Regions from separate parts of the Ihubacter massiliensis genome, predicted to be linked through region 1. Evidence: predicted binding sites of a transcription regulator. Region 1 holds the regulator's gene; each other region holds the start of a gene.
What was found. Region 1 encodes HrcA, which represses chaperone genes, less so after heat shock. Its sites were predicted from a motif close to TTAGCACTCNNNNNNNNNGAGTGCTAA; they were not measured.

Region 1 (10,772 bases):
ATTATAGCTTCTCTTTTTATGCTATGTAAAGTCAGAAAATTGGTGTTTGCCTTTGACGAATGGAAAATAAAGGAGTAAAATAAAGAAAAAGCACTGTTTGGAAAGTGGGGTGGAATCATGAATAATTATGTTATTACCATCGGCAGACAGGTTGGCAGCGGAGGCTCGGTTCTTGGAAAAGCTATCGCAGAGTATTTTGGATTCAGCTACATTGATAAAGAGCTGCTGAAAAAGGCAGCTGAGGAGCTGAACATTCCACAAGAGGATCTTGAAAATCTAGATGAACAGGAGTACCGGGTAGGAAAGTCTCTGTTCCAGTCCAGCATTTACAATTTGCCCTATATGACAGATGCATGGCTGGTACCGACGGGGGCAAATCTCTATCAGATTGAATCGGAGCTGATCCGTCAGTCGGCAGATGAAGGGCCTTGCGTAATTGTGGGACGGTGCGGATCTGATTTGTTCCGCGGCTATAAGAAGCATGTAAGCTTTTTTCTCCATGCTGACGAGGATGAAAGATTGGAGCGGCTGGAAAACACCCTGGATTTTTCCCACGAAAAATCACTGAAAATGATCGAAAAGGCCGATAAGGCAAGAGCGCGGTATTACAATACGTATACCGGAAGGAAATGGCTGGATCTGACCGGATACGATTTGTGCATCGACACCGGAAAACTGAGTGATGAGCAAGTGAAAGAAATCGCAGTAAACTACATTTGCACCAGATTTCCCGAACTGAAAAACAGACTTTAATACTACCGTCAAAGGACGGGCCGGGCTTGCGGCCCGGCAGGATTTATGGACATGAAATATTACACCAGGCAAGGGACTGCCGCATGAGGCAGTCCCCTTTTTGCGGAGTGCCGCCGGTGTTACTTTATCAGTTTACATCAAACTTGTGCATGTTCAGCCCGTGCGTCCTCAATTTTCGCCTCGAATCCCGGCCGATGGGAAATCGGGTCAGCCCATTTAATTTTCGGGAAAACCCAAAGAAAAAATTTCAAGAAATTTTTTAAAAGAGTGTTGACAATACTACATAAGAGTGGTAAATTTAAACTGTAATTAGCACTCACTTATAAAGAGTGCTAACAGGAGGGGCTATCATGGATTTAAGTGAAAGGAAACTGAAAATATTACAGGCTATTATCAGCGACTTCATTAGAACAGCAGAGCCGATCGGTTCCAGAACACTTTCCAAAAAGTTCGACTTGGGGATAAGCCCGGCAACGATTCGAAATGAAATGGCTGATCTGGAAGAGATGGGATATCTGACTCATCCCCACACATCAGCAGGTCGTGTTCCCTCTGAGCTGGCATATCGTCTTTATGTAAACGATATGATGAAAAAATATGAATTGAGCGAAGATGAAAAAAATGCCATTGCAAGCAAGCTTTATGAAAACGTGACGGAACTTGAAAAAACGGTACAGCACGCAGCGAAAATTTTATCGGATATTACCAATTTAACGTCGTTCGCCCTGACACCGTCGCCGGATGAAGATACATTAAAATACATTAACCTGCTGCCGGTAGACGAACATACCGTTGTTCTGATGATCGTTTCCCACAGCGGTAAGGTATCTAACACAGCCCTCAAGCTGAAGGTACCTTATACAGAGGATGGTCTGGAGCTTTTAGCCAAGACCATGACTTATAATTACCGAGGCAAGACCATCAGCGAAGTACTTACCTTAGATATTATCGAAAGCTTTGAGACGGATATCGAAGCCATGAGCACTTTGGCAAGGAAGGTCGTACCTAACTTCATCAAGACCCTGGAAGATATGCTCAACGTCAACTTGTACATGGATGGACTGACCAACATCTTTTCCATTCCTGAGTACAATGACTTGGATAAAGCAAAAATGTTTCTGGAAATGCTCAATAAAAAAGAGGACTTTACAAAGACATTGATCAACCGGGAGAACGGTGTAATCATAACCATTGGAAAAGAGAATGCCGAAGACATCATGCAGGATTGCAGCCTGATTACCGCCACTTATCATGTGGATGGAAAGCTGGCCGGCAAGATCGGCGTGATCGGGCCCACGCGGATGCGATACGGGCAAATTACTTCGGTCGTTGAATATTTGACGGAGAATATAAGCAATACGTTTAAACTGTCAGGAGGAGGTAAGGATGACGACTAACGAGCAAAAAGAACGCGAAATGGCTGAAGAAATAGCCGAAGAAAAAAAGGAGCAGCAAACAAAGGAAGCTGAAGCGTCCTGCGATGACGAAGCAAAAAAGGAAGAAAACCAATCCCAGGAAGGCGAGGAAGCGGAGAAACAGGAAGAATGCAAGGAACCTGAGGAGGACGAAGGTTCCCGCTATATGAGGTTGATGGCTGATTTCCAGAACTACAAAAAACGGGTAGAAAAGGAAAAAAGCGATATCTATTCCTATGCCAATGAAAAACTGGCGATTGAACTTCTGGCCGTCCTCGACAACTTTGAGCGGGCGCTGGAGCATAATGCCGATGACGCAAGCTTTAAAGAAGGTATGGAAATGATTTTCAAACAGCTTTTCGATGTGCTTGAAAAGGCAGGGCTGAAAGAAATACCTGCCCTTGGAGAAGAGTTTGACCCTAACTTCCACAATGCGGTGATGAATGAAGAAACCGATGAATATGAAAGTGGTAAAGTTTCCGGCGTCATGCAGAAAGGTTATACGCTCAACGGCAAAGTCATCCGCCCGTCCATGGTGAAGGTGGCCAGCTGATTAAAAGGTTAATGTTTAAAAATTTAAATACATGAGAAATACAATATAAAAGGAGAGATTAACATGGGAAAAGTAATAGGTATAGACTTAGGTACAACAAACTCGTGCGTAGCAGTATTAGAAGGGGGAGAACCTGTCGTAATTGCCAACGCAGAAGGAAACAGAACCACTCCATCCGTAGTTGGCTTTGCCAAGAACGGTGAAAGATTGATCGGTGAAACCGCCAAAAGACAGGCCATCACCAACCCGGACAGAACCATTGCTTCAATCAAGCGATACATGGGTACTGACCACAACGTAGAAATTGACGGTAAAAAATACACACCGCAGGATATTTCCGCAATGATTCTGAGCAAACTGAAGGCGGATGCGGAAAGTTATCTGGGCGGTACAGTAACAGAAGCCGTCATCACAGTTCCCGCTTACTTTACTGACAGCCAGAAGCAGGCTACGAAAGATGCAGGTAAGATCGCCGGACTTGATGTAAAGAGAATTATTAACGAGCCGACGGCTGCTTCCTTAGCATACGGTCTTGATAAAGATGAAGCGCAGCATAAAATCCTGGTATATGACCTGGGCGGCGGCACATTCGACGTTTCCATTCTGGAGCTGGGCGACGGCGTATTCGAAGTACTGGCTACAAACGGAAATAACAAACTTGGCGGCGATGACTTTGACGAAGCCGTGCTCAATTATCTGGCAGATACATTTGCGAAAGAAAATGGCATTGATTTGAGAAATGACAAGATGGCGCTGCAGAGATTGAAAGAAGCTGCTGAAAAAGCGAAGAAAGAATTGTCCAGCGCGCAGACCACCAATATCAACCTGCCGTTCATCACTGTAAATCAGGACGGACCGCTGCACATGAACATGGACCTGACAAGGGCCAAGTTCGAACAGCTGACCGCCGATCTGGTTCAGAAGACCATCGAACCAATGCAGAAAGCTATGAACGATGCCGGTGTTAACAACAGTGATATTTCCAAAGTAATCCTGGTCGGCGGTTCCACCAGAATCCCGGCTGTACAGGAAGCAGTTAAGAAAGTGACAGGAAAAGACCCGTTCAAGGGAATTAACCCGGATGAATGCGTAGCCATCGGCGCTGCTATTCAGGCAGGCGTACTGACCGGTGAAGTAAATGACGTACTGCTGCTGGACGTAACTCCGCTGTCCCTTTCCATCGAAACATTGGGCGGCGTAGCGACCAAGCTGATTGAAAGAAATACAACGATCCCCACCAAGAAGAGCCAGATCTTCTCCACAGCGGCGGATAATCAGACAGCTGTCGATATCCACGTCATGCAGGGGGAACGTGAAATGGCGGCCGGAAACACCACATTGGGACGCTTCCAGCTGACCGGTATTCCTCCGGCTCCCCGCGGAGTACCTCAGATCGAGGTTACCTTCGACATCGATGCCAACGGAATCGTAAATGTACACGCAAAGGATATGGGTACCGGCAAAGAACAGAGCATTACCATCACTTCTTCCACAAAACTGTCCGACGATGAAATTCAGTCTAAGGTAAAAGAGGCTGAACAGTACGCGGAAGAAGACAAGAAGAGAAAAGAAGAAGTTGAAGTTCGCAACCAGGCAGAAACGCTGGTATATGAGACAGAAAAGAACCTGAAAGAAATCGAAGGAAGTCTGTCAGAAGAAGAAAAAAATGCAGTAAACGCAGCTAAGGACGATCTGTCCAAGGCGCTTGAGGGCACCAACATCGACGAGATCAAGGATAAAACGGAAAAACTTACTGAACAGTTCCACGCTATTTCAGCTAAGATGTACCAGCAGGCACAGCAAAACGGCGGAGCAGGCGGCGCGGGATTTGACCCCAACATGGGCGGCCAGGCAGGCGGCGGCGCAGAAAGCGGCCCTGCAGGAGACAACGTAGTAGACGCTGACTATGAAGTAGTGGATGAGGACAAGAAAGACAACTAATCCAACTCTGACAGAGCACTCCTTTTACAGGGAGTGCTCTGCCCGAGTATAATACTTAAAGTGAGGAAAAGGCTATGGCAGAGAATAAGAGAGATTACTACGAAGTCCTTGGACTGCAAAAGGGCGCCAGCGATGATGAAATCAAAAAAGCCTTCCGAAAGATGGCCATGAAATATCATCCGGACAAAAATCCCGGGGACAAAAAAGCCGAAGAACAGTTCAAACAAGTCAATGAAGCATACAGCGTTTTATCCGATCCTGAAAAGAAAAGCAAGTACGACCGTTTCGGACATGCAGGAGTAGATCCCAATGCCGGATTCGGCGGTGCGGGCGGCGGTTTTGGAGGCTTTGGCGCGGGCGGCTTTGAGGATATCTTCGATATGTTCGGAGGTATGTTCGGCGGAGGCGGCTCCCGACAGAGGCGGAGAAACGGCCCCATAAAAGGTAATGACCTGCAGAAAGCGATGACCATTACCTTCGAAGAAGCTGCTTTTGGTACAAAGAAAGAAATACAGATTAATAAATATGTGGAGTGCGAGACCTGCAGTGGCACCGGTGCACAGCCCGGTACTTCAAAAAAGACCTGCGGCAAGTGCGGAGGAACCGGAGAGGTTCATACGACACAGAGAACACCGTTTGGTACATTCCAGAGCTCATCCCCATGCCCGGACTGCGGAGGTACCGGACAGATCAACGAGCATCCGTGCGGCGACTGCGGCGGAACTGGGAAAGTGAGAAAGTCTGTCACCATTTCTGTGGATATTCCAGCCGGCGTTGACAACGATTCGGTCATATCCATCAAAGGACAGGGCGAACCGGGCAGCAACGGCGGCCCCAACGGAGATTTGTATGTTGTATTGACCGTAAGGCCGCATAAACTATTTGAACGAAAAGGCCAGGATCTGTGGCTGGAAATTCCCATCACTTTCGATCAAGCGGCTCTTGGAGACGATATTACCGTCCCAACCTTAGAGGGCAAGGTGTCCTATAAAGTTCCGGCGGGAACACAACCGAATACCGTGTTCAGGCTGAAAGGAAAAGGCGTAAAATCCGTACGCTCAAGTAGAAAAGGTGATCTGTATGTAAGAGTGATTTTGGAGGTTCCAACCAAACTGAGCGGCAAGCAGAAGAAAGCGATTCAGAACATGGCAAAAGAAGTGAAGAACGATTGCTATAAAAGGAAAAGCGGATTTTTAGACTCCATGAAGGAGTTCTTCAGTTAAAAAGATTATATAAAAGAGACTGGGTGCATTTGTTGCCCAGTCTCTTTTACTTGATATTATTGTTGTAATTTTTGCAATTTTGAAACAACTATTGACTATATGGTAACCGGATCGTTTATAATAAACTTGTTGACTTTATAAAAGGAAGTGTCAAAATGAAATTAAATCTGAAAACCAAAATTGCATATGGCCTTGCCGGTGTGGGAGATTCGGCGCTTTATAGTCTAGCAGGAACATTTTTGCTGTTTTTTCTGAGCACAGTGGTCGGTATCAGCCCCGGTATTGCAGGAACGCTTGCAGCCATCGGCTCAGTGTGGGAAACGATCTGCGGTGCTATCGTTGGTTATCTTTCCGATAATACCTATACCAGATTCGGAAAGAGAAAGCCTTATCTTCTGATTGCAGCCTTTCCACTGGCGGTATTGACAGGCCTTTTATTCACGACCATCAATGCTAGTGAAATTGTCCGCGTACTCTATTATGGAATTGCCATACTGCTTTTTTGGACCTCGTTTTCGACCTTCTTTGTTCCCTATTTGGCTTGGGGAGCGGAATTGACCCAGGATTACGATGAACGGACGGTTTTGCGGGGATATACCTATTTTTTTAATACCCTTGGTATGGCCATCGGTATGATTCTTCCCAACATTATCGTTGATTTCCTTTTGAATCAGGGTAAAAGTTCGACCCAGAGCTGGCAGCTGATGGCTGTGTTCTGCGGAGTTTGTTCAGCTCTGACGATTTTAATCGGAGCGGCAGGGATCAAAGACCGATATGAGAAGGAATACGCTCAGAAAAAAGCTGCCGGCACGCTGCCGGAGAAGAAGAGGAATAAGGTAAAACCAAAGGAACTTTTGCGCATGGCCTGGGATATGGTGCGAAACTATGGACAGATTCTAAAGCTGCGCTCCGTTCGTTTTATTGTTGGCACCAGTGTTTTTTACTTGATCGCTTACGCCATTTTCTGCGCCGACAGAATGTATTTCTTCACTTATAATATGGGACTTTCCGCGGCGGGAATTACCTTTATCCTGGCCGTTATGACCTTTGCTTCTGTGGTGTTTGTGCCGGTTATTCTGCGGGTCAATCAATACTTTGATAAACGAACCATGTTTATTTTCGGTATGGGGTTCTGCGCCCTCATCATGGCCTTGTTCGGCATTACCGGCGTTTCTTCCATGATCATGCTCTGCCTCTTTTCCCTGGCATATTGCGTGGGGAGCATTTGCTACTGGCAGCTGGTGCCGGCTATGATCTATGATGTCTGTGAAGTGGATCAATTGGCCAACGGAAAAGAACGCGCCGGGCTGGTGATTTCACTCCAATCTTTGTCAGAGTCTTTGGCCAATGCGGCTGGTATGCAGATTTTGGGCCTGATTCTTCAATTTGCCGGATTCAACGGTGAAGCCGAGGCTCAATCGGATCTGACACTTGTTTGGATGCACTTATCCTTTACCGTGATCCCAGCGTTTTTCATGGTGCTGTCAATCATTATGGTCATAAAATACCCGATCACCAAGACGGTATACAATGAGGTTTTGGAAGCTTTGGGACGCCGTCAAAAGGGCGAAGATATTGATCTTGAACCCTTTAAAAAATTGATCTGATCATGCTTTGTAAAGAGGTAGAGATAACTTTACCGTGTAATTGTCATATCCGTTAGCGGACATTTCATCCAACAAAAGATCTTCATAGATATGCGTCCCCGGCCGATATCCGCAATCGTCTGCATATTGCAGCAGGCGGGCGCAAATGGTTTCTACGTTATCATAGCCTTTATTATCACAGCAGACAGCGAAATCGCCCGCCGGGCAGACAACTACCTCACCCGAATTCGAACAATCGGTGCGGGTATAAAAATGGGAATAGATATAGCTCTGGCCGGGGACGATGCACTGGATGGGAATCATGCCGCCGATGGCGTATGCACTGTAGATATCCAGGCTGTGGCAGAAGTTGAGATGCTCTGTAACCGCGGCAGCGATATCCTTGTCTACGTCAGCGCCCACATACTCGGTGGCAATCAGATATTCCTCAGGCCGCGTTTCTAGAAAAATTTTGTTGATCGGCACAGTTAATCCTTCCCTGGTAATGTCCAGCTTGGTGTTAATAAAACGCTTGAGCCATAGAAGGTCCTGAATTTTTTCTTCAACCTCCAGCTGCTGTTTTTCCAATAGGTCAATAAAGGCTCTTGGGCTGCGGTGATCCAAATATTTTTTGATGTCGGATAGAGGCATTCCCAGCTCTTTGAGCATGGAGATGGTGTAGAAAACTTCCAGCTGCATATAGGAATAATAGCGATAGCCATTATCGCCCACAAGCTCCGGACAAAGAATGCCAATATCATCATAATGGAATAACGTCTGCTTTTTTACATTACAGAGTCTGGCGAATTCGCCGGTGGTAAAATAATCCTTTAGATTTTTTTCCATTTTTTTGTTCCTCCTATTGACTATATGGCTACCATATACTTTATCATATTTTGAGTAGAAAAGAAATGAGGTTTTAGCATGTTTGATTATACCAATTTTGAAGAAGCATCGTGGCTCAGATGGGCTGCTGAGGATAAAAGTCAGGCAAAAGTCTGCATTATGGGAATTCCATTTGATAATGCGGTGAGTCTGAATAAAGGCGCTGCTAAGGCGCCGGAAAGGATCCGATCGCTGTCGGTGGACTTGTCCGATACCACGGAAGACTTTAAGGAAATTAAAGAAGGCATCCTGTATGATTTCGGCGATCTCCATTTTCAGCTGGATTGGGAGAGCTATTTTTCCCAGGTGGAGGAGAGCGCGCTTACTGTCATGGAAACAGGGGCTTTTCCACTGTTTATCGGCGGAGATCATTCCGTGACCATACCTCTGCAAAAGGCCTTCGCCAGGCACAACCAGGGCAAAAAGATCGGTATCATCCATTTTGACGCCCATTATGATTTGTGTCCATCTTACGACGAACATAAATGGTCCCATGCCTGCACGGAAGCCCGGGCTTTGGAAGATGTCTGCGGCGGCGGGGATCTCTGCTTTGTGGGCATTCGAGTGGCAGAAATACAAGAACTGGAATTGATGAAACAGCATCCTGGGATTACAACCTACCGGGCTGTCGATGTGTACGAAAAGGGCGCCGTAAACGTAGCGAAAGAATTGATCCGTAAATATACAGATTACGATGGGATCTATCTGACTTTGGACATTGATGTCCTGGATCCGGCCTTTGCGCCGGGGACGGGTACGCCGGTGGCCGGCGGGCTGTCCAGCAGAGAGTTGATTGAGATTTTTAAGCGGCTGATCAGGCAGGCGCCTGTGAAAGCGATGGATTTGGTAGAAGTTGCTCCTCCCTTGGATGTAAATGACGTGACATCCTGGGCAGCGCTTCGAATTATACATGAGGTGCTCGCCAAAGCATCTGAGTAGATATCAAGGAAGAGGTGTGAATTTATTATGGAACATTTATTTGATAAAGAAGTAAAGCTATCGACGTTTGTCAAGTTTGTAACGCCGTCTGTGATCATGCTCATTGTCATAGGCCTTTACTATATCATTGACAGTATTTTTGTAGCCAATTTCGTGGGTTCCGACGCCTTGGCAGCCATGTCCATCGTCTACCCGGTTCAAGGGCTGGTCTGGGGTGTATCGGTCATGCTGGCCGCTGGCTCCAGCGCCATTGTCGCCATCAAGATGGGCGAAGGCAAGCAGCGGGAAGCCAACGAAAAATTTACATTGATCTGTATTGTCTCGGCGGTGATCGGCGCGGCTATGATTGCGATCGGATATCTGTTTATCGATCAGTTGATTAGTTTTCTGGGGGCCACTGACCGACTATGGGATATGTGCAGCGGCTACATTCGCATTTTGATCCTGGGAGCCCCGGCAGCGTTTTTGGGCGTACTTTTTGAATATTTTATCCGTGTTGACGGCAGGCCCGGCTTTACGCTGGCCTTGTATTTGTCCGGCGGTATTGTTCATCTGGCACTGGACTATGTGTTTATTGTGGTTTTAAATTGGGGCATTCAGGGCGCCGCATGGGCAACCTTGGCGGGTCTGGTTACGGTTATGCTTTTAGGCGCTGCCTATTTTGTGGTCAGAGATACTAAACTGAAGATCGTCAAGCCTAAATGGGATGGACGCTACATCGCCCATTCCATGCTCAACGGTTCATCGGAGATGGTTTCAGAGGCATCTGCAGGAATCACGACTTTTGTATTCAATATGATTGTGATCCGCCTGGCTGGAGAGGACGGCGTAGCGGCATTGAGTATCGTACTCAATTCCCACTACCTGCTCATATCGGCTCATTTGGGATATATCACAGGAGTGGCTCCGCTGATCAGCTATTACTATGGTGCCAAAGAATATGTGAAGGTCAATATCTTCCTCAAGTATTCGAGAGTATTTATCCTAGTATCATCAGCAGCTATTGCCGTATTATGCTTTATCTTTGCTCCCCTCATAGCCCAGGCCTTTGAACCGAAGGGAACGCCGGTCTATGAGATGGCGGAAACAGGAGTCCGCTACTTATCGGCGGCATTCCTTCTTACCGGTGTCAATATCTTTGCGTCAGGGTTCTTTACTGCTTATGGAAACGGACAGATTTCAGCGCTGATCTCTTTCAGCCGGGCGCTGATTATGGTCATCATCGGCGCTGTTGGGCTGTCGTGGCTCTTCGGTCTCCATGGAGTATGGATGACGCTGGCCTTTGCGGAAATTACCACTACCGGTCTGGCGCTCTTTATGTTTAAGAAATATAAAGACAAATATCATTATGATCTGCTGTACCGGGGAGACGGAAGCGAGTTGTTATCGTCTGCAGGCATCAAGGCGAAGACGGTTGAATAGGCGGACGGCTGTTAAAGCGTTTGTTGAAAATAGGGACTGCTGTATGAAATGATTT
Region 2 (10,772 bases), 3.3 Mb from region 1:
ATCCCGCTTGAGCAGGTCATAGGAGGTAATCAGAAGATCATATTGCGTCCATTCCTCCAGCATTGCTTCCCGTTCGGCAGCAGTGCCGGTAACCAGCAGGGTTTTTAAATCCGGCGCGAACTTGAGCACCTCTTCCATCCAGTTATAGACAAGGGAAGCCGGGCAGACCAGCAGACTGGTTCTCTGCTCTCCGTTCTTCCTTGCCTCTTCCCTGGACGTATAGAGAAAGGTCAGCATCTGCAAACTTTTACCCAGTCCCATATCATCCGCTAGTATGCCGCCAAATCCCAGATCTCTCAGGGTCATCAGCCACCGGTACCCGTTTTTCTGATAACCTCTGAGAACCGGCGTGATCGGCGCGGGGACCTCGTAATCGCTGTCCTCAACCGCCTTAATATTGCGCACCAGATTTTTAAAGGACGAGGAGCGGCTGACAACCGCACCTTCACAGGATTTCAACACCTGATCGATATAAAAGGACCGGTATTGAGGCACATGGAAATGGCCGTCCCGCAATTCCTCGTCGCTCACTCCCAGACCGTCGGCCAGCTCCCAGACCGCCGCAAGGCCACTGTCCGCAAGACGCATAAAATCGCCATTATTCAACCGATAATACTTCTTGCGCAACCGATAGGCCTGGAGCAAATCCTCCATTTCTTCCTGAGGCATATCTCCGGCATCGATGCTCAGATCCAAAAGACCGCTGTCCATTCCCACATGAATGCCTACTTCCGGCGCCTGATGAATGGAAATCCTCTTGAGGGCAGCCGATAAAAAGACTTCCCCCAGCTGCTCCAAGTCTGCGATACCATCGGAAAAAAGATCGTACACCCGGTCCTCGTCCATTTCATCCAGCCAGAGATGGTCCCGGTACTGCTCAGGAAAATACCGGCCCGCGGCCTGGACCGCCTTTCCCTCGGCGACCGTATCCCGGTACATCTGACTGACTTCCAGCTTTTGCAGCAGGTTGAACGTCTCCTTTTGCCCATACCGGCTTTCCGGGCGGCAGACAAACATGCCGTCCTCCTTATCCAAAAAGAAGCGGATTTGACATGGCTCGGGCAGATATTGTTCAGCAGCTTCAAGACCTGCAATCTCAGAAAATCCCTGAACGGCCGGAAGCACTGTGGCGCAAAATGCCTGCATATCTTTCTCTCCAATATGAAGAACTTCTCCTCCGTATCGGCCCGCTGCGCTGCACAGAGCTTCCATATGACTGCGAAATTCATCACTGCATCGTAATACCTGATCGCCGCTGATCAGAAAATTATCCTGCTCATTGCTGACCATCTGCACGTTTGGAATAGCCAGATCGTAGCCGCCCGCCGCAGATTTCACCAATGCCATTTCCAGTTTAGGTTCTTCTTCCGAAAACGTGATATACTTACTGTTTTTGTCGCTGACCTGGCAGGGTTCAGGCCACATTATAGAAAAGAAATCGGCCAAATTTTTATCCGTCAGGATCATCTTGCGCAATTTCTCCATTTCTCCATATCGCCTCGAGTATCCATATTGGCTGTCCCTTACAGATCGCTCCTGCAGACATTCTCTGAGAAAAATGTAAAATTTCTGCGCACGATCTGTAAAGGCGCTGATTTCATGGATAAATTCCAGATTTTTGCCGTAAGCCGTCGTTTCTTTCTTTTCTACGGCGCGGACAAAATCAACAATGTTTTTCAGTACATACATTCGTTTTTCCGTTCCGATTTTGAATTCCACCTGCCAGGGCGATCCAAAACTCTTATGAAGGGTTGGTGTTAAATCAATAGTACCGGTAATCTCTGCCTGAAAATATCTCGCCTTGTCCGTCATCGAGTAATGATAGATCATTTCTTGTATAGGAAAGGAAGACGAAAGCCGTCTTGAAAACGGTTCTTCCTGCTTCTGAAGTTCCTGCTGTAGGAAAAGGACGCCTGTATTTCCCTTGGCATCTTCCTGCTGCTGCCGGTACCTCAGGGCCAAAGCAACGCAGTGTTTACAGGGATATGGAAACTGGTTAACTGATGGGCAGGTGCAGCCATAGGAAAACATTTTATCGCTTCGTATAAACACGCTGGTCTTATACACCTTTCCGCTGCTTCCCAGAACTTCGCCCTTTACATGGACAGCGGGCGCTCCGCCGCCCTGTCCGAAGCTCTGAACTTCCAGGCTGCGCACATGTCCCTGTTCGTACAATTGTTTTCCTCTGGTGTAAAACCGCGCCAAGGTGCTGCGCTTTAATTGATCCAGTTCAAGCATCTATCGTCTATCTCCTATCTAAGATTATAATTCCAATCTATCCACGATAGATTTTATCAGTTTCCGCAGATAAAATCCAGCTTCAATCTGCTCTGATTGCGGGGAAATTAGCTTGGACAGGCAAAACGACAGGGGCAGTGCCAAATGGCTGCTCCAGGCGGCTGGACCTGGCCAGGCCTGACTGATCCGGGAGGTCCCGGAAGCCAAACCGGGAAAACGTTCGAAAACGTTTTATTTTTTACGCAAAGTTGTGGGTTTGCGGGGTCTGATGGTGGCCGGGAACGGTCAAAACTGCTTTAACACCGGTTGGAGAGGGCACAACCGTTGCAAATTGCGTAAATACTAGAATTTATTTTAAGTTTTTTACGAAAAAGCCCATGCCATCTAAAAAACGTGTGCATGATGGAATCCCGCAGTAGAAGGGAGCTGCCACATTGTGACAGCCCCTTCTTTGCATGGGCCCTGCCTGAGATTGGCTTCTTCCAATCGGTCCAGGACTCCAAGATTCCTATGCACACGTCTTTATTTTGTAATAAAGGTCAAAGCTTCACCGTCCGTACTCATCTCAACGCTGTCGCCGTCTTTAATATTGCCGCGGATAATCTCGCCTGCAAGCTCGGTTTCCACATGTTTCTGCAGGTACCGTTTGACAGGTCTTGCGCCATACGCAGGTGTGTAAGCTTCTCGGGCAATAAAGCTCTTGGCCGCATCTGTAAGGGTCAGATGGATATTCTTATCCGCCAGCCGCTTTTCAATATCCACCATGGACAGCTGGATAATTCTGCCGATCTGGTCTTCTGTCAGCGGCGAGAATACGACGATATCATCCACACGGTTTAGGAACTCTGGCCGGAAATACTTTTTCGTCTCGTCTTCAACCTGCTGTTTTACGCCATCGTCCACTGTGCCGTCGGCCTTGATTCCATCGATCAAATACTGGCTGCCAATGTTGGACGTCATGATAACAATGGTATTTTTAAAATCCACGGTCCTTCCCTGATTATCCGTCAAGCGGCCGTCGTCCAGAAGCTGCAGCAGGATGTTGAACACATCCGGGTGAGCCTTTTCAATTTCGTCAAAGAGGATCACGCTATATGGTTTTCTCCTTACGGCTTCCGTCAGCTGTCCCCCTTCATCGTAGCCCACATATCCCGGAGGAGCCCCTACTAATCTGGATACAGAGTGCTTCTCCATATATTCGGACATATCAATCCGCACCATATTGCGTTCCGAATCGAACATGGCTTCTGATAATGCCTTTGCCAGCTCGGTTTTGCCCACGCCGGTGGGTCCCAGGAAGATAAAGGAACCGATGGGTTTGCTTTCGTCCTTCAATCCGGCCCTTGCCCTGAGCACGGCTTCTGCTACTGCATCCACCGCCGTATCCTGGCCGACGACTCGTTTGTGCAGCGTTTCCGGCAGACGCAGCAATTTTTCCCGCTCCGATTCCACCAGTCTGCTCACCGGGATTCCAGTCCAACCTGCAACGACTTCTGCAATCTCTTCCTCGCCGACTTCTTCTTTCAGAAGACGGTTTTCCTTGGCCTCGTCAGCCTGCTCCTTTTCGTCTTCCAGCTTCTTTTCCAGTTCGGGAAGGGTTCCGTATTTCAGCTGGGCCAGTTTTTCCAAATCGTAATTTCTCTCAGCCTCTTCAATCTGAAGTTTAACTTCCTCGATCTGCTGCTTGGTCCCCTTGGCCTCAGTGATGGCCTTCTTTTCATTTTCCCACTGAGCCCGCATAGTAGCGCTTTCATCCTTGAGCTGGGACAATTCTTTTTCCAAATGATCCATCCGGGCCTTGGAAGCGTCGTCCGTCTCTTTACCCAGCGCTTGTTTTTCAATCTCCAGCTGCATGATCTTTCGTGAAATCTCATCCAGCTCGGCCGGCATGCTGTCGATCTCGGTCCGAATCTTCGATGCCGCCTCGTCCATCAGGTCGATGGCTTTATCCGGCAAAAACCGGTCCGTGATATAGCGGTCGGAAAGGGTCGCGCAGGCAATCAGCGCATTATCCGTGATTCGCACACCGTGATGAATTTCAAAGCGTTCTTTCAATCCTCTTAAAATTGAAATGGTATCCTCTACCGTCGGCTGGTCCACCAATACTTTTTGGAAACGCCGCTCCAGAGCTGCATCTTTTTCAATGTACTTTCTGTATTCATCCAACGTGGTCGCGCCGATGCAGTGGAGTTCGCCTCTGGCCAGTTTTGGCTTGAGCAGGTTGCCTGCGTCCATCGCGCCTTCCGATTTGCCGGCGCCTACAATGTTATGGATTTCATCGATAAACAGCAGGATCCGGCCTTCCGATTTTTCGATTTCATTCAATACGGCTTTCAGCCGCTCCTCAAATTCACCTCTGAATTTGGCGCCTGCGATCAGCGCCCCCATATCCAGGGCAAAGATGGTCTTATCTTTCAGCCCTTCCGGCACATCGCCGTTTAAGATACGCTGGGCCAGGCCTTCTACAACGGCTGTCTTGCCTACGCCCGGTTCGCCAATCAGCACCGGGTTATTCTTCGTTCTTCTGGAAAGGATTTGGATGGTGTGGCGGATTTCCGCGTCCCTGCCGATTACCGGATCCAGCTTTCCCTCTTTTGCCATTTCCACAAGGTCACGGCCGTATTTGTTCAATGCATCATAATTATCTTCTGGGTTCTGGCTGGTTACTCTCTGGTTGCCTCTGACTTTTTCCAAGGCCTCCAGGAATTTGTTTTTTGTAATGCCGTACTTCTTGAATATCTTGGAAGACGGCGTCCCTTTTTCTTCGAGGAGGGCCAGGTACATATGCTCTACGCTGACATATTCATCCTTGAACTCCTCTGCGATTTTTTCCGCTTTCATCAGGATCTGAGAAAGCCGCCTGGACGAATACATGTTGTCGGCTCCGCCGGTTACTTTCGGAAGCTTTTCCATCTCTTCCTCTAAATCCCCAATAACAGCCCCAACATTTATTTCCATGAACTTGAGAAGTTTCGGGATAAGCCCGTCCTGCTGCATGATTAGTGCAAGGTGCAGATGCTCTGCCTCAAGCTGCTGATGTCCTTCTTCTATGGCGATATTCTGGCAATCCATAATGGCCCCCTGGGCATTTTGCGTATATTTTTCTAAGTTCATTTATGTTCACCTCCGCGCCTGTTAACTTTAGTATTAACAAGGATAATTTATCTTACACCTATATTGTAATCCTGCATGAGCAAAAAGTAAAGAACTTTTTTAGCACTCACCCGAGTAGAGTGCTAACAATTTTATTGTTCGACTACCTCCCATAGGAGTACGCATGATCCAGGCTTATTTCGTTAAGGTTAGTAATCCTTTCCATCAGCCGTGTAACATAAAAAGGCTGGAGCTGCCGCACCAAGCAATGTGAGCAGCCCCAGCTTTCATTTTGTAACCCTTAGTTTCCTTTTTTTCTTGCAGCATCTTTTATCGCCAGCCCTGTTATCACTGCTTCTAAAAGCGTCAACAGCCCGATAAGCGCAGTCCACGGATCCGCCAAAATCATAGGCAGGTTCATCTCAGCCGTCAGTATAAAGATCATAATTGCACAGATAGCCGCAAATGCGCTGCCTGCCTTAAACATGCCTTTGCTCTGCTTTTTGCCTGCCAGAACATATACGCTCATCAAAGCTGCCAAGACTGCGAAGATCAAGTTGAGAAATGCCCAGCCGCTTTCCTTGGATATCCCCGCGGCCATCGGAACCTGACTGTCCTGGATGGAGACAGCGGCCGGGGCCGTTTTATCCTGCGAGTCAGCGCTGCCCACAGCTGCATCCGCCGTATTTGTATTCACCGAAGCATTCCGATTTGCCCTTGTCTGAACGGCGGATTCTGCTGTATTCCCTGCAGCTCCCTTCTTAACGTACTCGTTCTGCTGCCGTTCTCCGGCAGAGGATTGCTGCTGTTGGGTTGAAGACGTATTCTCCTCACCTTTATAAAACTGTTCCACCTCTTCTTCAAAGTGAGCCGTATAGGTCTGTGTTTCATAAACGCTGTCATCATTCTTTTGCGGGTTAAAGCCTGCTTCTTTGCTTACTTCTTTTCCGCTCTCATCAGTCCAGTTGATAAAGCGGAAGCCGGAGTTGGCACTGGCAGCAACGCCTTTGGTACTGCCGCTGACTGCTTTCACCGATTCAGCCTCACGATCCACCGTACCTGCGGTTTCATCAGAAGATCGATAGCGGATCGCAGCCTCCGTTTCTTCAAATTCCGCTTCAATATGCAGATTTCCTTCCACTTTACTGTCCGCTGCAGGCAGCCCTTTTACAGGATCCCATCCCGCAAACTGATATCCCGGGTCAGGGTCGGCTCCGGGCAGCTTTGTTACCACATCTCCGAAAAGGGTTCCATGAGCAATGTCTTCAAAATACGTCTTACCAGTCAATTTTCCGCCGCCTCTGGGACTGACGCGGAATTCAATGGAATGTAAAGCTGTTTCCACCGGCGGATTATATGGGCTGACCATAATACGAATCGTCGAATCCGCATCAAAATTAGTAAATCCGAACCCATTGCTATAATTAACGAAAGCCTGATTATTTTTGTGTACATCGATGGCATCGCCCGGTGCAAAACGTACATCCTTTTGTCCCCATTTTCCATGAGCCGTGTTGAGCAGTGTCATCTTTACGTTCATGTCTCCGTTTCCGGTTTGATTTTTTGCTAGCAGCCATACACCGAAAGAGGTAATCTTTTCGGTGGTTTTTTTCTTCATTGTATAGCTGCGGCTGCCGCTTTGCTTTAACACATAATAGTGATCGTAGGCGGGATCAACGATATATTCGATGGTATAATAACCGACTTCTTTCGAATCCGCCTGTCTGCTGCTCTTATCCTGTGTTCTTTCCGTTTTCTGTTGTTCCGCAGTCGACGCTTTTTCAGACCCGCCTTGGGATTCCGCGAAAGCCATCGTCGTCATCTGAGCGAACAGAAAGCATACGATGAGCAGGCTGTATGCGATTCGAATACCTTTTCCTTTTTTCATGAACAAAATCCTCCCTATGTAAATGGAAATACTCCCTTGTTTTTTACGTTAAGGTTATTATAATTGTTCAAGGTTACATTTCGATTACATTTAATGTAACCAATATTTTCTAATACCATCGCTGTTCATCCCTGTTGATGCTTGCTGCCTTGAGCCATACAGCCTGTATTGCTACTCCTCTGTTCCCCGAAAATCCATGGTCTGACACATCTCCTAAAGTCTTCCTTCAAACTAAAAAAGCCCCGCAGTGCAGGGTTTTTCTATGATATTCAGTTTTTCCAGGCAGCGGCCTTCTCCTCATTCCTGTTCCTCAATATACCTCCTGATTGCTTCAATGGCATGGTCGATATGTTTGCCCAAAGGAACATCTTCGACGCTTACCACATGGATATGACAGCGATTGATGGGTAGAAGCACTTTATAGGTATGGCTGCCGCCGATGGCAGAGGCCATAGCCGGTGTCAATTCACCCATCATAGAGTTGGCATTGAGTATTCCAATTACTCCTACCACAATATCAACATGCTGCATATTGTGGACAATAGCATTTTCTCCTGTGGCGCCATCATCAGCGCCTGCCCGCAGCATCTGGCCGGTAGCAACTGAATTGGTGCCCAGCCCGATCACATGTGCTGCCGGCATCGCTGCCTTTATCTTTTCAACGACGGCCCTTCCGATACCTCCGCCCTGTCCGTCTACTACTGCAATTACCATATCGTCTCATTCCTCCCGCATTTATTGACTTTTGTGTAATTTTAACACACTTGCGGCAGCAAAAGCAATTCTCTTACTCGATCTCGTCGGTTTTATAGATAAATTTTACGGTACCTTTGGTCTGTGCCTGTTTGCCGGCAAAGCTCTGATAATCGGATGCCGCCTTCTGCAAAGCTTTCAGACGATCGACTACCTTGGAAAGATCTCCGTTAAAGGCTTCTGCCAGTTTATCCACCCCGTCGCTCTTGAACTTGGAAATGCCCCCGGCCAAATCTCTGGCTCCCGTCGCCAAAGTACCGGCACCGGCATTTACTTTTTTGGCCCCTGCATTCAGATCGCCTGCACCATCGTTAACTCGATGGGCCCCCTTTTTTAAATCGGCAGCTCCGTCTTTTAAAAGTCCTGCGCCCTCGCAGGCCTTTGTAATTCCTGTATTCAAGTCTTTGGCGCCGCTGGAGAGATCGGTCAGGCCGTTTTTCAAGTCCTTTGTTCCCGCCGCCAGCTCTTCCGCGCCGTCACTCAAGGCTGCCACGCTGTCTTTCATCTTTGCACTTTCACTTGTCAGCCCTGATACAATGCTTTTCTGGCCGTCTATGCTCTTCTGGAGGGCGCCTTTCGCCTGTGCCAGCGCTGTCTTCTCCCCATCGCTCAGCTTACTTGCATCGATCTTGTTTAATGCGGCCAGTGCAGCTTCATCCGCCTGTATGGTTCCCGGCTGACCCTGCGCTCCTTGAATTCCCGCCGATACTTTGCCTACGGCTTCCTGGAGCTTACCCGGGATTTGGCCGATCCCTCCTTTCAGCCGGCCGGCACCTGACTCCAGATCGCCTGCGCCTTTCAGAAGCTGATCGGCGCCTGTCTGCAGCCGGGCACTTCCATCTTTGGCCTCCTTCAGTCCATTCCCCAACTGCTCCACTTTTTCTTTCAGCGTCCCCGCCCCTTTGTACAAATCCGTTGTCCCTTTGGAAAGCGTCCCCGCCCCTTTCGAGAGATCACTGGTTCCTTTGGCCAGATCGCCCGCTCCGCTCTGGAGTTTTTCAGCGCCTTCCTCCAGCTGAGCTGCCGCTGACTGAAGCTGATCCAGCGCAGCTTTCAAGTCGTCCATGGAATCAATTCTTCCCAAATCCAGATCATCCAGTAAGCTGCTTGAAGCAACGGTCATGGTCCCGCCTAATGCAAACTTTTCTGCCTGACAAGTCACCTCCACGTAATCTGGTATAACAACCTCCGTATCTTTCAGCTCCAAGCTTTGAGCAAGTCCCGGGAGCGCATAGCCAACAACCATGGATTTCTGACCGTCGTTGATCACCTTGCCGTTTTTCACCTCCACCTTGCTGAAAATATCGTTATCCAAACTCATGCCGGTCATCACCACAAAAGGAACGTAGACGCCGTGCAGCTTTTGGTTGTTGGTATAGTCAAAGCGAATTTTTACCTTACCGCTTTTTCCGGCAATTTCCTTCGATGTGACAGCCTTATCATTCAAGTAGTAGCTGACCTTCATTTCGACGGGCAGCTCCTTTTTTATTTTTCCTTGATAATAAATATCCTTACCCTCCGCTTTCCAGGTTCCCTTGCCGTCTTTTTGATCAAAGGACTCGTCGCCCTTAACGTTTTCAATTTCTTTCAGTTCCGTATAGTCTTTGATTAGACTGAGCTCACCAGCGTTCTTCAGCCATTCGCTGACGATAATTTTACTGGCATCTCCATTTTCGTCGGCCATGACATACACGGTTTCCTCCTTGGAAATTAAGGCGTCATCCGTTTTTTCGGCGGCAAAGACCGGAGCGGTGCTGCCTGCTGCCGCAAGGACCAGGCTCAGTATCACAGTCAGGATTCTAGTTTGCCTCAAGTTTCTTTTCATTTTCTGCTTCCTCCTTTGAATGCTTAAAGCCCATGCTGGTGCTGCATATGATGCGGTGGAATAAAACCAGCATTGCAGGCAGAATAAAGATTACAACCATCATGCTGATCAGAGCCCCTCTCGCCATCAGGCCGCACAGAGAGCTGATGATGTCAATATCCGAATAAATGCCAACGCCGAATGTGGCCGCGAAAAAGCATAGCGCGCTGACGATGATTGACGGAATGGAAGTGCTGAGTGCAATCCGCACAGCTTCCTTTTTTTCCCTTCCCAGCTGCAGCTCTCGCCTGAATCGAGTGGTCATCAGTATGGCGTAGTCCACCGTCGCCCCCAGCTGAATGGTACCGATGCAGATGGATGCGATGAAGGGAAGGCGGGTGCCAGTGTAAAATGGAATTCCCATATTGATAAAGATCGCCAGTTCGATGACAGCCACCAGTATGACCGGCAAAGAGGCCGACTTAAAATTGATGGCGATGATCAGGAAGATGGCAATGATGGAAATCAAGCTGACCACCTTGAAGTCGTGGTTGGTGATGGAAATCAAATCCTTGGTGCATGGAGCCTCGCCGATGACCATGGCTTTGGGATCATACTTCTCCGTAATCTGGTTAATTTGCCGGATCTGTTTATAAACGGCTCCCGTTGCCACCTTGTATTTGGAATTGATAATCATCAGCTGGCGGCCGCCCTCCTGCAGTTCATCCAAAACGCTGTCCGGAATCATATCCTTTGGTATGGCCGGTCCCATCACTGAGTTAAAACCAAGAACAGTATTTATGCCGTCTACCTTCTCAATCTCTTTTGTCATCCGGTCGGCAGTCTTGGCACTAAGGTTGGCATCGGCCAGAATCATATAGGTGGACCCCATATCAAACTCTTTTTCCAGCTTTTCATTGGCTGCAATACTGTCCAGATTCTTTGGCAGGCTGGCATCTAAATTGTAATAGACATCGGTCCTGGTATATCCGATCA
Region 3 (10,772 bases), 2.8 Mb from region 1:
TTTATTTATGAGAATAAAGTTATGGCCGGTATATCTGCCAAAAGGCGGTCTACAAAAGTCGGGGCAGTCAAAACGGCCCTATTTACTAAGGAGGAACACCAGAAGGAGGTGGCTGAAAGCATCCGTAGAACACCTCCGCAAAAGCTTTTAGTAATTGGCACTTCCGATGAGATGGTTAAACGAATTGCAAAGAGACTGGCACTCCCGCAAATATCGGAGACCGTGTATATAACGGATATCACTACGGAAGAGGAGCGGGCGATTGCCCACAAACAGCGGCATGAAATGGGACAGCACGTTATCCCTGCTCCGGTTTTTCAGCTCAAGCGTCAGTTCTCCGGTTATTTTATGTCGCCGCTGCGCATCTTTCGCGGATGGAGCGCCAATAAGGGCGGGTTCGCGGAAAAATCCGTGGTGCGGCCGACTTACAGCTATCTGGGGGATTACAATCTGTCGGACAAAGTATTCAGCGATATTGTGGAATGCGTGGCGGCCCGGATGGAGAGTGTGGACGATATCCTGCGGGTGATGACAATCACGGCTATGGAAGGGGTGGAGCTGACGGCATTGGTCAATATGCGCTACGGATTTAACATAGTGGCTCAGGCTGCAGCGCTACAAAAAGAAGCGACCCGGCAGATCGAAGATATGACGGCTTTCAATGTAAACCGCTTTGATATTGAAGTAAGAGGTCTGAAATAATGAGGCAGGTCAGCATAGAAGGCATACGCGATTTTGACCTGGACCATATCTTTGATTGCGGGCAGGCATTCAGGTGGAACCGCCGGCCCGACGGAAGCTATGCCGGTATTGCAGGCAGACGTATTGCTAATCTGCGATTTGATCCCTGCCAGCAAGGGGGCCGGCTGATACTTTCAAATGTAACGGATGAGGATTTTAATGGATTTTGGAAGGACTATCTGGACTTGGGCCGGGATTATGGCGCCATCAAAAAAGAATTGGCGGCAAAGGATCCCGTTATTGGAAGAGCCATTGGTGCAGGACAGGGAATTCGCCTGCTGAGGCAGGACAAGTGGGAGACACTGATTTCGTTTATCCTTTCTCAAAACAACCATATTCCAAGGATTAAAAAATGTATTGAAGCTTTGTGCTGTCAGTTTGGGGAAAAGGCCGGCCAGCTGGACGGAGAGGTCTACTACACCTTTCCTGCGCCGGAGACTCTGGCCTGTCTGGAGCCGGAAGATTTGGTGGAATGCCGGCTGGGCTACCGGGCAAAATACTTGATCGGCACCGCCAGAAAAGTGGCCGCAGACGGATTGGAGCGGCTGGAAACGATGGGGGCGCCGGATGTATCCGCTGCGGAAGCCTTTGAATATGTGACCAGCTTTCCCGGTGTGGGGCCCAAGGTTGCAAATTGTATTTTACTTTTTTCCATGGGCAAGTACGATTGCTTTCCGGTGGATGTGTGGATGAAAAAGGTAATGAACGATCTTTACGGGCTGGAGTCAGTGAAGGAGATCAGTGATTTTGCGGGCCGTACCTATGGCAGCTACGGCGGAATCGCCCAGCAATATTTATTCTACTATGTTCGCCAAATCAGCCGCAGGCAATCCGCGGATCCTTTGACTCTTGAGAACCGCAGGAAATGAACCTTTGCCGGGGGTGTTCATTTTTTAAATTTGTGGTAAAATAGATGCGAACGGTTGAAAGAGAACGATAGAAACATCGCCGGGCTGATTATGATCGCGTGGATTTTTCCGAAAGAGGCAGGATTTGATATGGAAAGAAGGAAAGATAGTAGAGGCTTCACACTGGTCGAAGTGATAGTGGTGCTGGTAATCTTGGCCATACTGGCTGCGATTTTGATTCCGGCATACACTGGATATATTAAAAAGACGGAAAAGACAAAATGCGCCATTCAGCGGGGTGATCTGGAAAAGAAGTTTATTGCTATGTTTAATTATGATCCTCAGATACGCAGCTGCACTACGACCGCAGATGTGATAAAGATTACTGGTACCAATGTGGCAAAGTACATGCTGGATAACGGATATTATGAAGGTGAAACCAAATGCCCGGTATATGATCAGGATTATGAGTTTAAGTTGATTCCTTCCGGCGCCGGCTATCGGGGCGAGTTTACCTGCGGGTGCGCAGCGGATGAGTTCAGTAAGTTTGCTGCAGCGGTGAAGAAGGCTGCGGAAGAGCTGAATAATAGCGGCAAGGATAGCGAGCTGATTAGGAATGTCTATAAGGCCTACGGAAGCCTGCCTAAGGTCAGCGAGACAGAGCTTGCCAGCACAGGCTATGATGGAAAAACCATGTACTGGCGTCCTTATCAGTTGGGTAACGGGAATATCATATATTTTGCAAATTTATCCCCATATTCGGAGGGGAACCCCCAGGGTTCCTGGAATGCAGGGATCATCAAAGTGAATGGAGAAGTTTATAGTACAGGCGGAAAAGAAACCAATATAGCAGACGCTAAGAATTACAAAGGCAAAGACATTGATCACTTTGTTGATGAATACTTAGCGGGAAAAGGATTTAAGAAAAAATAAAATCTGATTTAAGGCGGCAGCTGAACGGAGAAGAGTCCGGGCAGCCTGCCGCTTTTCCTTTCTTTAAAAAATCTTTAGCAAAAAACCAAAAAAACCTGTTGACAACTGGGACTGAAAGTATTAAATTATAGTTAGCACTCGTAAAGAGTGAGTGCTAACAAATCGTAGATAATAAAATAACTATAAAAGTGAAGGAGATGAAACTATGAGTTTTGGAATTAAGCCTTTGGGCGCACGTGTGGTTATTAAAAGATTAGAAGCAGAAGAAAAGACAGCCAGCGGCATTGTACTGCCTGGTCAGGCGAAAGAAAAGCCTCAGATGGCGGAGATCGTTGCAGTGGGACCTGGGACAGAAGAAGAAAAGATGGAACTGAAAGCAGGAGACACAGTGATCTTTTCCCAGTATGCCGGAACAGAGATCAAATATCAGGGTGAAGAATACACGATCTTAAACCAGAGAGACATTTTAGCAACCGTGGAGTAATTAGGAAAGGTAGGTAATGAGGAATGGCAAAAGAATTACATTATGGTGAGGACGCCAGAAGAAAATTACAGGCAGGCGTTGACAAACTTGCAGATACAGTAAAAATTACGTTAGGACCAAAGGGAAGAAACGTTCTTCTCGATAAAAAGTTCGGATCACCGCTGATCACCAACGACGGCGTGACTATCGCAAAAGAGATCGAGCTGGATGATGCTGTTGAAAACATGGGGGCTCAGCTGGTCAAAGAAGTTGCGACAAAGACCAACGACGTCGCTGGCGACGGTACGACTACAGCGACACTGCTGGCTCAGATCATCATTAAAGAAGGATTTAAAAATGTAGCAGCTGGCGCAAACCCAATGGTACTGAAAAAAGGAATCCAGGGAGCTGTTGATGTGGCTGTGGATGAAATTCAGAAGATTTCCCACGAAGTGGACAGCAAAGAAAGCATCGCGCAGGTTGCATCCATTTCCGCTGCTGATGACCAGATCGGCGCACTGATCGCAGAAGCGATGGAAAAAGTGGGCAAAGACGGCGTTATCACCGTAGAAGAAGCAAAATCCATGGGAACGACGCTGGACGTAGTAGAAGGTATGCAGTTTGACAGAGGCTACCTGTCCGCATATATGGTAACTGATACAGAAAAGATGGAAGCTGTTTTAGAAAACCCCTACATCTTACTGACAGATAAGAAAATCTCCAACATTCAGGAGCTGCTGCCAATCTTAGAGCAGGTCGTACAGCAGGGAAGAAAACTGATGATCATCTGCGAAGATCTGGAAGGCGAAGCGCTGGCAACCATCGTTGTCAACAAGCTGAAGGGAACCTTCGACTGTGTAGCTGTTAAGGCTCCTGGCTTCGGCGACAGAAGAAAGGCCATGATGGAAGATATCGCTATCCTGACCGGCGGTACAGTAATCTCTGAAGAAGTTGGCTATGATATTAAGGAAGCTACCCTGGATATGCTGGGTACAGCCGCAACCGTTAAGGTTGACAAAGAAAACACCGTAATCGTAGACGGAGCAGGCGATGCCAGCGAAATCGAAGCGAGAGTTCATCAGCTGAAAGCGCAGATCGAAGAAAGCACTTCAGATTTCGATAAAGAAAAGACTCAGGAAAGACTGGCAAAACTGTCCGGCGGCGTAGCAGTAATCAAAGTAGGTGCAGCTACCGAAACAGAACTGAAAGAAAGAAAGCTGAGAATTGAAGATGCTCTCAACGCTACAAAAGCGGCAGTTGAAGAGGGTATCGTTTCCGGCGGCGGCGTAGCGCTGGCCAACGCAATTCCGGCAGTGGCAAAATATGTGAAAGACCTGGCCGGCGATGAAAAGACTGGTGCAGCAATCATCCAGAGAGCTCTGGAAGAGCCGGTTAGACAGATCGCAGAAAACGCTGGATTCGAAGGCAGCGTAGTTGTTGCTAAAGTTCTTACCAGCGACGCGGGCGTAGGCTTTAACGCAGCTCACGAAGAATATGAAAATATGATCGACGCAGGTATCGTAGACCCTGCTAAGGTTACAAGATCAGCCCTGCAGAACGCGGCATCCGCTTCCGCAATGCTCCTGACAACAGAAGCAGGCGTAACAGATGCTCCTGCAGAAGAAGGCGCGGCAATGCCTCCAATGGGCGGCGGAATGCCGGGCGGTATGCCGGGAATGATGTAAGCTGACATTTCCAAAAGAATAGTTTCGAGCAGTCTGCCCAGCAGACTGCTCTTCCTTTTCTCAAAAGAAAAAAAGCTCCCCAACCTTTTTAACTGTGGTATAATAGACCCAAACTTGAATTTGCAACGTTATCACAGTAATGCGAGGAGGTGGATTTATGACAAAGCCTTCGACCCACGATGATAAAGGCGTACAATCTGTGGATCGAGTGCTGGACATGATTGAAGTTTTAGCAGAGGAACAGGAGGGCCTGGGTGTTACCGAGCTGGCAAACCGTGTGGGACTCCATAAAAGTACGGCACATCGACTTTTAGCGACGCTGACGAGAAGAAATTACATAGAAAAGACAGAATCGGGCACTTACAAGATCGGACTGAAGCTGATTGAGGCGGTCAGCTGCTACATCAACAGCCTGGAGCTGCAGACCGAGGCCCGGCCCTATATCGTACAGATTACATCCCATTTGGGATTGACCTCCCATTTAGGCGTACTGGACGGAGATCAAGTAGTCTATATCGAAAAGATGGATGTGGTTTCCACGGTGAAGATGTATTCCCAGATCGGACTGCGAATGCACGCCTATTGTTCATCTTTGGGCAAATGTCTTCTTTCCAATTACTCAAAGGAGGAGTTGGAAGACCGAATGAAAAACTGCAGCTTCATTAAATTTACGCCCAACACCATTTCCAGCATGGAAGAACTTCATGAGGAAATGACCAAGGTACGCAGGCAAGGCTGGGCTATGGATGATCAGGAATTTGAGATCGGGCATCGATGTATTGGAGCGCCTATCTACGATTATCGTGGTGATATCATTGCTTCTATCAGCGCCAGCGGAGATGTACGTGTACTGACAGATGACCGCATTGAGGACACGGCTGCCTATGTAAAGCAGGTGGCACTGGAGCTGTCGCGGAGCATGGGCTATGTTGAATAAATTTGTTACAATTTAAAAAAATGTGGTATACATATAAGAGTAGTGACATTTGTAAGATAAGGAGGAAGCGATATGTTATCAAAAAAAGTAGTAGAATTGTTGAACGACCAGGTGAATAAGGAATTTTATTCTGCCTATCTGTATCTGGATATGGCGAATTATTATAAGGATGAGAATCTGGACGGTTTTTATAACTGGTACAAGATTCAAGCACAGGAAGAGCGGGATCACGCTATGCTTTTCATGGAATATCTTCAGCAGAACGGCCAGTCCGTCACATTGGAAGCGATCGGCAAGCCGGATAAGGAATTCAAGGAATTTATCGATCCTTTGAAAGTGGGTGCGGAGCATGAACGGTATGTAACCGGCTTGATTCATAACATCTATGATGCCGCTTATCAGGATAAGGATTTCCGGACCATGCAGTTCCTGGATTGGTTTGTAAAAGAACAGGCTGAGGAAGAAGATACGGCTGACAGCCTGGTTCGTAAGTTTGAACTGTTTGGCAGTGATGCTAAGGGCCTGTATATGCTGGACAGCGAACTGGCGGGCAGGACATATAACGCGCCGTCACTGACGCTGTAAAAGACTGCATAAGTGCTTTGGATTATATAAATTTATTGGATGATACCTGCTCTAAGCAACTTCTTAATCATGAGTTTTTTCATGGTTGGTGAAGGCGCTTAGAGCTTTTTTCTAGAAGGGTGTTCACAATTCTGATTTCCAACTGGGCATTGCAGGGAAAGCCCAAGCGTGATTCATTTGATATAATAATGACACAATCAAACAGGAGGTAAACAATATGCACGCATGGGAAGCAGTTCAAAAATCTGTCGATTACATTGAGGAACATTTACAGGAAAATATACGGGCAGAAGTTTTAGCTGAAATAGCTGGATTGTCACCATTTTATTTTCAAAGATTGTTTAAGCGGCTGGTAAATAAACCGCTGCAAGAGTACGTCAAACTGCGGCGTTTGGCAGAAGCGATCGATACACTAAATACAGGGAACCCGCGGATTTTAGATGTGGCGTTAGACTATGGCTTTGCCAGTCATTCAAATTTTACCAGGGCCTTTAAGGACACCTATGGGATTACACCAGAGGAATATAAAAAACATCGACCGCTTCTCAATACTTTTGTAAAACCGATTCTTTCTTTGGGTTATGAAATGGCGGATGAGGGTGTTCCTCTAATCGTTGAAAATATCATTTTAGAAATACGCAGAGAACACCTTGACACTCCGGAAGTTTATCTGGGTCTTTCAGCAGATGTTTCCATAACGGCACAAACACCAGTTGGAGAAAGGACAGGCATAGATGTACCAGGACAGCTTTGGATTAGTTATCATAAAGAAAAAAAGGCAATTGATCAATATATTCATCCGAACATTGAATTGGGCATGTCATATTCCGCGGATGAGGAAAAAGAAACATTTTCCTATTTTGCAGGGGGACTTGCCAAAAACATTCCGCAAAAGCTGAACGGTGGTTTTGTGCAACAGGAGTTGCCAGAAGGAGACTACATTGTTTGTTCCATAGAGGCTGAAAGCTTTGAAGAACTTGTATCATCAGCGCTGGACCAGGCAGGAAAATATCTTTTTAGCACATGGCTTCCCAGGCATGGTCTAACTACAAAACCATTTTCTGCTGAAAAATATAATATGACCTTACAAGAAACTAATCGCATGGAAATTTGGGTAGCTCCCGTTACTCTATCAAAAGAATAAACGCAAACCTGCTGACTTAATCCGCTGCGAAGGCGGAGCTTTTAGGAAACCTCCACGTTTCAACCATCAATTCGCGAAATTTGTGCGAAAAAGGAGCTGATCCCACACATCACTTATTTTGAAATGTGCGACAGCCCCTTTTTCTCTTTGTATGATTATTCGTAAATATTCTTTAAAACGATGTTTTTGACGCGGGTCATTTCATCGAAGGTGGACATGACGCCTTCCGTACCGATGCCGCTGTGCTTCCAGCCGCCGAAAGGCATTTCAAAGGCTCTGAAGAAGCTGGCTCCGTTGATGACCGCGCCGCCTGCTTCCATGGCTTTTGCAACCTTGAAGGCGCGCTTTTGATCTTTGGAGAAGACGCAGCTGGACAATCCAAAGATGGACGCGTTGGCGATTTCGATGGCTTCCTCATCGGTATCGAAGCCGATGATAGGAACGACCGGGCCGAAAATTTCCATATCCTTGGCAACGTCTGCGGTCTTAGGAACATCGACGATAACGGTTGGTTCGTAGAAGGCGCCGTTTCTTTTTCCTCCCAGGATGACTTTTCCTCCCTGCTGGACGGTCAGTTCAACCTCTTTTTCAACTTTAACAGCTGCTTTTTCGCTGATCAGACAACCAATCTGGGTGTTCTCTTCCTTGGGCATACCTACTTTCATCTGTTTGATTCTGGCAACACATTTTTCTGCGAATTCGTCCTTGAGGGAATTGTGGACCAGAAAACGCTTGCTGGCGCAGCAGACCTGTCCGGTATTGTACATCCGGCCCCAGATCATTTCTTCTACAGCCAAATCCACGTCACCGTCTTCCAATACGATAAAGGCGTCATTGCCCCCCAGTTCAAGGGCTGTATGGGTCAAGTTTTTAGCAGCAATCTGAGCGGTATCGATTCCCACTTCCGTGCTTCCGGTTAAGGTGACCAGATGGACTCTGGGATCAGCTACAGCCGCACTTTTCACAGCGCCGGGAGCAGTGATACACTGGATGACTCCGTTTGGTACGCCGGCCTCAACCAGCATCTCGGTGAGGCGCATCAGGGTCAACGGATTATCGGATGATGGCAGCACGATGGCAGCATTCCCCATCATCAAGGCCGGCGCAACCTTCTGATCATATAAGTCGCACGGGAAGTTGAATGGTATGATGCAGGCCACAATCCCGATGGGTTCTCTGGTTACCAGCTGCAGGTTGGCTGCCTGCCCGGCTTCCGTACCCGGAGGGATAATAGCGCCGTAATAGTGCTTTGCATGCTCGATAAAACCGGAAAAGCCGATCTTGATGTTTCCGATTTCCGCCCTGGCTTCTGTGATTGGTTTACCGTTTTCAGCGGACAACAACTGGGCCAGGCTTTCCTTATTTTCTTCCACGATATCCAGGAACCGATAAAGGACCTCGGCTTTTTCGCAGACGGGAACTTCCGCCCATATTTTCTGGCCGGCTTCCGCTGCGTCGATGGCCTTTTCAATATCTTCAGCAGTTGCTTTGGGCACGGATTCGATCACTTCTCCGGTGGCCGGCGCCAGCACGTCAAAGGTTTCTCCGCTCACACTGTCAACCTTTTTTCCATTAATAATCATTTTCATAGTGATAATCTCCTTTCTTCTGAACAATCCCTTCTTTATGTATGTAATCTATTTTCCAAATGCGGTGAAGGACAGCATCAGGCCGCCGCAGGTGTTGCATCCGTCATCCTCATATCCGTATTCCCCGAAGGTGAACTCCATGATGAATGGAATATCTCCCACCGCTTTTTTCACTTGTGCGGTAACTTCGTCAATCCGGTTGTCAATACCGGCTCTCCTGCCGCCGCAGTGTACCAGGTGCAGTCCGCCGATTTCGCCATTCATTCTTCCTTTCAAATCTTCCAGCGTCTTGCCTACCGAAGAAATCAGGCCGTCGACACTTCCTTCCATGAGAATGACCGCCGTTCCAACAGCCAGGTTGTTGCCCACGTTGATGGAATCATCGGCATTACCGTTCATCGGGTGGCGAATTGCGATCAGATCACCCATGCGGTCTTTCACGCCCAGCGGATTGGTGATACTGTAGGCGAGCAAATTGCCTTCTGTGACCTGTTCCTTTGAGGCTCCGGTCCACTGACGATATTTTTCCAGAGCGGGAATTCCATCGATTTCCTGCAGGGTCCGGTTTTGGGCGACCTTTGTAATAATGCCCATTTTGTCGGTTTCACCATAGGCTCCGGTATATTTGTTGGCAAAAGGTTTATCTGTGTAGAAGAATGCGACGCCAAGTCCATCGGCTGTCACCATCTGATCGGTGTAAAGCAGCCATTCACCGGCTATGGCATTGTCAGCAGCGCTGCCGCCGAAGAAGGGAACCCGGCCGATTACTTCTGTGATTCCTTTCAGATAGAATTCCTCTTCTCCCGGAGGCGCTGTCATATAAAAGTAGTCGGGCGCAGCATCCGTTCCTGCGTTTTTTAGGGCCATTTCGGCGACTTTTTTGCCGGTTTCTCTTGCAGTGCCTTCCTTGGCCATTCCGGCTACGCCGACCTTCAACGCCTCGTCAGACATGGCCATGATGCCTACAAATCCATCTTCACCGGAGATAAATCCGTCCTGGGTGATGACACCTGTAAAGGATGTGTTGCCGATCAATGGCACACCTGGAAGCTCGGCTGCAATGGCGGCCAGCAGTTCCTTCTGATCATACTGCACCCCGCTGTATACGAAAGCCATTTTCATATCAGCTGCATTTTCTTTTACTTGTAAGGCAGCTTCTTTCCCGGCCGCCGCCGCATTGGTGTTTACGCTTGCGCCTGTTTTTACCTTTAACATAATTCGTACCTCCTTATAAGACTTATCTCAATATATTTTTTCTTAACCCCTTTTCAACACCCATAATAAGTCCGAAAATTCAGTTAGTCAACGCCGTGTGTTTTATTATGCAGACAGGTGGTTTCGTAATGCGGAACAAGGAGAAATGCGGAAAATTTATTTGTAAAAGAGGGTTTTTTATTATAAAATATGTTAATATAGTTTTGAATAAAAAAAGTTTTCTTTGGAAACGTTATTCGCGCTTGGCGCTCACTTTCACAAGGTAAACTTTTTTGAAATACAGGAAATGCTGCGCAATCGATAGTTCCTGTATTATAAGAAAAAGGGGAAACAAATGGTGAAGAATAGGAAAAAACCTACGCTCAGGCTAGCTGTTGCCATACTAATGCTGCTGGTATTTTCCGGATTCTATTTTCTGCTGGCGCCTTATGTTCACCAGGACGTAGGGGAGGGTGACACGCAGGTAAACGCGACGGTTCCGGCAACTGAAGCCGCGATTCAGACTCAGCCTCCGGCAGTGGACAAGTCTTCGGAATATCTGATTCTTGTCAATAAGAGCCATGGGCTTGGAAAAGATTATGAACCGGGGGACCTTAAGAAAGTAAAGTACAAGGTTTCATCCCGGGAATCGG

Region 2: the regulator HrcA is predicted to act here: its motif matches at 5,452-5,478, upstream of clpB (ATP-dependent chaperone ClpB).
Region 3: the regulator HrcA is predicted to act here: its motif matches at 2,654-2,680, upstream of NIA71_RS14905 (co-chaperone GroES).

The regions. Positions count from the first base shown of each region.
Region 1 is NZ_JAMXVH010000001.1:448,882-459,653, forward strand. It holds gene NIA71_RS02050 (AAA family ATPase) at 118-753, shown strand; gene hrcA (heat-inducible transcriptional repressor HrcA) at 1,104-2,150, shown strand; gene grpE (nucleotide exchange factor GrpE) at 2,140-2,721, shown strand; gene dnaK (molecular chaperone DnaK) at 2,785-4,662, shown strand; gene dnaJ (molecular chaperone DnaJ) at 4,737-5,885, shown strand; gene NIA71_RS02075 (MFS transporter) at 6,041-7,492, shown strand; gene NIA71_RS02080 (MerR family transcriptional regulator) at 7,493-8,317, opposite strand; gene speB (agmatinase) at 8,396-9,295, shown strand; gene NIA71_RS02090 (MATE family efflux transporter) at 9,323-10,717, shown strand.
Region 2 is NZ_JAMXVH010000001.1:3,715,115-3,725,886, reverse strand. It holds gene NIA71_RS17035 (DEAD/DEAH box helicase) at 1-2,238, opposite strand, end outside; gene clpB (ATP-dependent chaperone ClpB) at 2,761-5,352, opposite strand; gene NIA71_RS17025 (InlB B-repeat-containing protein) at 5,633-7,219, opposite strand; gene NIA71_RS17020 (DUF3842 family protein) at 7,517-7,933, opposite strand; gene NIA71_RS17015 (hypothetical protein) at 8,007-9,797, opposite strand; gene NIA71_RS17010 (efflux RND transporter permease subunit) at 9,772-10,772, opposite strand, start outside.
Region 3 is NZ_JAMXVH010000001.1:3,207,972-3,218,743, forward strand. It holds gene NIA71_RS14890 (hypothetical protein) at 1-702, shown strand, start outside; gene NIA71_RS14895 (DNA-3-methyladenine glycosylase family protein) at 702-1,610, shown strand; gene NIA71_RS14900 (prepilin-type N-terminal cleavage/methylation domain-containing protein) at 1,665-2,522, shown strand; gene NIA71_RS14905 (co-chaperone GroES) at 2,728-3,006, shown strand; gene groL (chaperonin GroEL) at 3,030-4,670, shown strand; gene NIA71_RS14915 (IclR family transcriptional regulator) at 4,828-5,607, shown strand; gene NIA71_RS14920 (ferritin) at 5,680-6,192, shown strand; gene NIA71_RS14925 (AraC family transcriptional regulator) at 6,410-7,336, shown strand; gene NIA71_RS14930 (aldehyde dehydrogenase family protein) at 7,492-8,925, opposite strand; gene NIA71_RS14935 (FIST signal transduction protein) at 8,974-10,140, opposite strand; gene NIA71_RS14940 (M15 family metallopeptidase) at 10,475-10,772, shown strand, end outside.